One region of the Halomonas sp. C22 genome, then DNA from elsewhere that is predicted to be linked to it. Evidence: predicted binding sites of a transcription regulator. Region 1 holds the regulator's gene; the other holds the start of a gene.
What was found. Region 1 encodes FNR, which switches genes on or off when oxygen is low (the NO sensors DNR and NnrR bind a similar motif). Its sites were predicted from a motif close to TTGATNTANATCAA; they were not measured.
Positions count from the first base shown of each region.

Region 2: a site for FNR is predicted at 1,350-1,363, ahead of frdA (fumarate reductase (quinol) flavoprotein subunit). Genes of this name have one in related genera too.

Region 1 is NZ_VBVC01000001.1:150,217-152,675, reverse strand. It holds gene hemN (oxygen-independent coproporphyrinogen III oxidase) at 1-972, shown strand, start outside; gene fnr (fumarate/nitrate reduction transcriptional regulator Fnr) at 1,033-1,785, shown strand; gene ttcA (tRNA 2-thiocytidine(32) synthetase TtcA) at 1,772-2,459, opposite strand, start outside.
Region 2 is NZ_VBVC01000002.1:320,435-322,893, forward strand. It holds gene frdA (fumarate reductase (quinol) flavoprotein subunit) at 1-1,198, opposite strand, end outside; gene FEU76_RS04755 (anion permease) at 1,490-2,459, shown strand, end outside.

The DNA of each region.
Region 1 (2,459 bases):
CTCTCCAACGCTCCTGACCGCGATTACGCCATCGAGATCGACCCCCGTGAAGCAGATGTCTTTACCCTGCGCCACCTGCAGTCGCTGGGTTTCAATCGCCTCAGTCTAGGCGTCCAGGACCTGAACCCTAGGGTACAGGCGGCCATCAACCGCGTGCAGCCCAAGGTCATGACCGAAACCCTGATGGACGAAGCACATCGGCTGGGCTTTCGCTCCCTCAATCTGGATCTGATTTACGGGCTACCGTTTCAGACCGAGCAGAGCTTTGCCGACACGCTTGGCCAGGTCATCGACCTCAACCCGGCCCGCTTGTCGGTGTTCAATTACGCCCACATGCCCAGCCGCTTTGCCCCCCAGCGGCGCATCAGCGAGACAGACCTGCCCAGCGCCGACGAGAAGTTGGCGATCCTGCGCACCACCATCGAGATGCTCACTCAGGCAGGCTACGTGCATATCGGCATGGACCACTTTGCCCGCCCGGACGACAGCCTCGCCCAGGCACAGCGCCAGGGCACTCTGCAGCGTAACTTCCAGGGCTACTCCAGCCACGCCCAGTGCGACCTGATTGGCCTGGGCGTTTCGGCCATTTCCCGTATCGATGATCTGTATGCCCAGAACCCCACCCAGCTGGCCGCGTATGAAGCGGCATTGGATGAAGGTCGGCTGGCAACCGTCAAAGGAGTACGTTTAAATAAGGACGACCTAATACGGAGAGACGTCATCGAGCGCCTGATGTGCGATATGGAAATTGACCTGGCCAGCGTTGGCCAACGTTGGCACATCGATCCTCCCGTCTACTTCGCCAGCGCGCTGGAGCGCCTGCAGCCCGCCGAGCGGGATGGCCTGCTGCAGCGCGAAGGGAACCGCCTGCGGGCAACACCGACCGGGCGGCTGCTGATTCGCCACCTGGCCATGGCGTTCGATGCGCGCCTGCAAAGCCAGTCATCGCAACGCTACTCGAAGATCGTATAAACGGCACCTTGAGACATCCATCCCCTGACCCTATGATGGCTAATGAAAAGGGAGAACAACATGCCATATCCTGCCAGCCAACGGCGTTCACTGCTGCAAGGGGCGCGCTGCCAGACCTGCAGCCTCAGCTCGCTGTGCCTACCGCTCGCCCTGGAGCTGGAGGATATGAGCCAGTTCGACGCCATCATCCGCCGCCGCGCACCGCTCAAGAAGGGCGAACCGCTGTTTCGCCAGGGCGATGCGTTCACCAGCGTCTATGCGGTACGTTCCGGCAGCCTGAAACAGGTGACCAGCGAAGGCAACGGCAACGATCAGTTGACCAACTTCTATCTGCCCAGCGAGCTGGTGGGGTTGGATGGTATCGATGAAGAGCAGTATCCCGGCAGCGTGATCGCCCTGGAAACCACCGCAGTGTGCGAGATTCCTTTCGACCGCCTGGACACCCTATCGGAAGAGCTGCCGGAGCTGCGCGGCCAGCTTTACCGCAGCATGAGCAAGGAGCTGCGTGATGATCGGCGCATGATGCGCCTGCTATCGCGCAAAACCGCCGACCAGCGGCTGGCCAGCTTCCTGATTACCCTCTCTGATCGCTTCCGGCGACGCGGCTACTCGCCCTACAGCTTCCGGCTCTCCATGTCTCGCGCCGACATGGGGAACTACCTGGGGCTGGCCGTCGAAACCGTCAGCCGTATCCTGAGCCGCTTTCAGCAGCAGAACGTGGTGGCCGTCTCGGGCCGAGAGGTCAATATTCTCGACCTGCAGCGGCTCATCACCCTGGCCGAAGAGGAGGAGCAGGCAATCAGCTCACGTTGAACGCCTGAATCCGCCCTTCCATCAGCGCCGCCTGTTTGGCTTCCAGCCCGACGAAGTCGAACAGCGCCCGGTCGGCCAATTGGGAAGGCGCCACATTGGTGACGGCCTTGAACATGCTCTCCAGCCGCCCCGGGTGCTTCTTGTCCCATTCGGCCAGCATGTCCTTGACGATCTGACGCTGCATGTTGGGCTGCGACCCGCACAGGTTGCAGGGAATGATCGGAAACTCCATCAGCCGTGAGAATTCGGCAATGTCCGCTTCCTTGCAGTAGGCCAGGGGGCGGATCACGATGTTCTTGCCGTCGTCGGACAGCAGCTTGGGCGGCATGGCCTTCAAGGTCCCGCCAAAGAACATGTTGAGAAACAGCGTCTCGAGGATATCTTCCCGGTGGTGGCCCAGGGCAATCTTGTTGGCGCCGATCTCCTCGGCAAACCCGTAAAGTGACCCGCGACGCAGCCGCGAGCAGAGCGCGCAGGTGGTCTTGCCTTCCGGGGTTTTCTCCTTCACCACCGAATAGGTATCCCGCTCCAGAATGTGGTACTCCACACCCAGCTTATCAAGGTAACGGGGCAACACGTGCTCGGGAAAGCCCGGCTGTTTCTGGTCGAGATTGACTGCCACCAGGGAAAAATTGACCGGCGCATTGCGCTGCAGATTGCGCAGGATTTCCAGC
Region 2 (2,459 bases), on a different contig from region 1:
AGTTGGAGCCCAGCCGGTTGGCCCCATGCAGGCCTACCGATGCACACTCCCCGGCGGCGTATAGGCCCGCAATGGTCGTTTCGCACTCGGGATCGGTTTCGATGCCGCCCATGGTGTAGTGCACCGCAGGCCGAATAGGGATCGGCTCCTTGACGGGGTCGATATTGATATAGGATTTGGCCAGCTCGCAGATGAACGGCAGGCGCTCATGCAGATAGTCGGCGCCCAGGTGGCGAAGGTCGAGATAGACCACGTCGCTGTCGCCAAACTTGCCGGTACGCCCGGCCTGCTGCTCCTGCCAGAACGCCTGGGAAAGCTTGTCCCGAGGCCCCAGCTCCATGTACTTGTTTTCCGGCTTGCCCAGGGGTGTTTCCGGGCCTAGGCCGTAGTCCTGGAGGTAGCGGTAACCCTCCTTGTTGAGCAGAATACCGCCTTCCCCCCGGCACGCTTCGGTGATCAGGATGCCCGAGCCGGGCAAGCCGGTGGGGTGGTACTGCACGAACTCCATGTCGCGCAGCGCCACGCCGTGGCGGTAGGCCATGGCCATGCCGTCACCGGTGACGATGCCCGCATTGGTATTGAAGCGGAACAGCCGCCCGGCCCCGCCGGTGGCCAGCACCACCGCCTTGGCACGCAACAGCAGCAGCTCGCCCGTGGCGACCTGCAGGGCAATGACGCCCACCACGGCCCCTTCGTGCACGGCCAGGTCCAGTACGAAGTACTCGTCGAAGCGTTCGATCTCGGGGTATTTCAGCGAGGTCTGAAACAGCGTGTGCAGCATATGGAAGCCGGTCTTGTCGGCAGCAAACCAGGTGCGCGCCGTTTTCATGCCACCAAAGCGGCGCACCTGTATGCGGCCGTCGGGCTGGCGGCTCCAGGGGCACCCCCAGCGCTCCATCTGCACCAGTTCCTGGTAGGCGTGGCGCACGAAGTAGTCCACCACGCCCTGCTCCACCAGCCAGTCGCCTCCGGAAACCGTGTCGTCGAAGTGCGCCTGAAACGAGTCCTCATCACTGGTCACCGCCGCCGCGCCCCCTTCGGCTGCCACCGTGTGGGAACGCATGGGATACACCTTGGACACCAGCGCGATGCGCTGCGCGTGACCGCCCTGTTTGGCCTGCTCGGCGGCCGCGATGGCGGCCCGCAGGCCCGCGCCCCCACCGCCGACGATGACGATATCCACATCCTGCTGCTGCATGGCACCCCCTTGTGCGGCTGCACTTCTCATGACGGACTTCTCATGACGTACTTCTCATGACGCGATTCCGGCCTGCGCACGGCCTGCCGCCCTGCTGATGAAGCGACGTTATCACAGCCCGACAGGCCCTCGGCCTTGATCTAAAGCATGATTGATGTAGATCAAATAAACCGCGACTTGCCTTGCCTATGCTTTCCCTGACACCCGTGAAACACCACGCTGAACCTCATCTCTGCTGTGCTCACTCAGGCAAGGCGCTACGGCTTGCCGATAACTTATCGAGAGGTCGCCATGAACCTCAGCGCTTCGCTCCGCACTCGCTGGCCGCTGCTCGCGCCACTGGCCACCACGCTGGTGATCGCCCTGCTGCCTACCCCGGCCGGGCTACCGCCCCATGCCTGGTACTTCTTTGCCATCTTCATGGGCTGCGTGGTCGGCCTGATTCTGGAACCCCTGCCCGGCGCGGTCATCGGGCTGGTTGGCATTACCCTGGTGGCGCTGCTTTCCCGCTGGGTGCTGTTCTCCCCGGAGCAGCTGGCCAATGACGGCTTCAACGCCGCCAACCAGGCCTTCGCCTGGGCGGTCTCGGGGTTCACCAACGCTACCGTCTGGCTGATTTTCGGTGCCTTCATGTTTGCCCTGGGGTATGAAAAGACCGGGCTGGGGCGGCGGATCTCGCTGTGGCTGGTGCACGCCATGGGCAAGCGCACGCTGACCCTGGGCTACGCGGTGATGATCGCCGATGGCATTCTGGCCCCCTTTACGCCCTCCAATACGGCGCGCAGCGCAGGCACCATCTATCCGGTCATTCGTAACCTGCCGCCGCTGTATGACTCGCACCCCAACGACCCCAGCATGAAGCGTATGGGCAGCTTCCTGATGTGGACCGCCATTGCGGCCACCTGCGTGACCAGCTCGATGTTTCTCACCGCCCTGGCGCCGAACCTGCTGGCCATCGCGCTCACCGAAAGCGCCACGGGCATCCATATCAGTTGGGGGCAGTGGTTCATGGCGGTGGTGCCGGTGGGGGTCCTTCTGCTGCTGTTGGTGCCGCTGCTGTGCTACTGGCTGTGCGCCCCGGAGGTAAAGGCCGGGCATGAGATCTCCGACTGGGCGGAAGGGGAACTGCAGAACCTGGGCCCGCTGACCCGCCACGAAATCGTGCTGGTCATCATGGTGGTCACCGCGCTGCTGCTATGGATCTTCGCTGGCGACCGGGTATCGGCGTCGCTGGTGGGGCTGGTGGTCATCTGCGGCATGC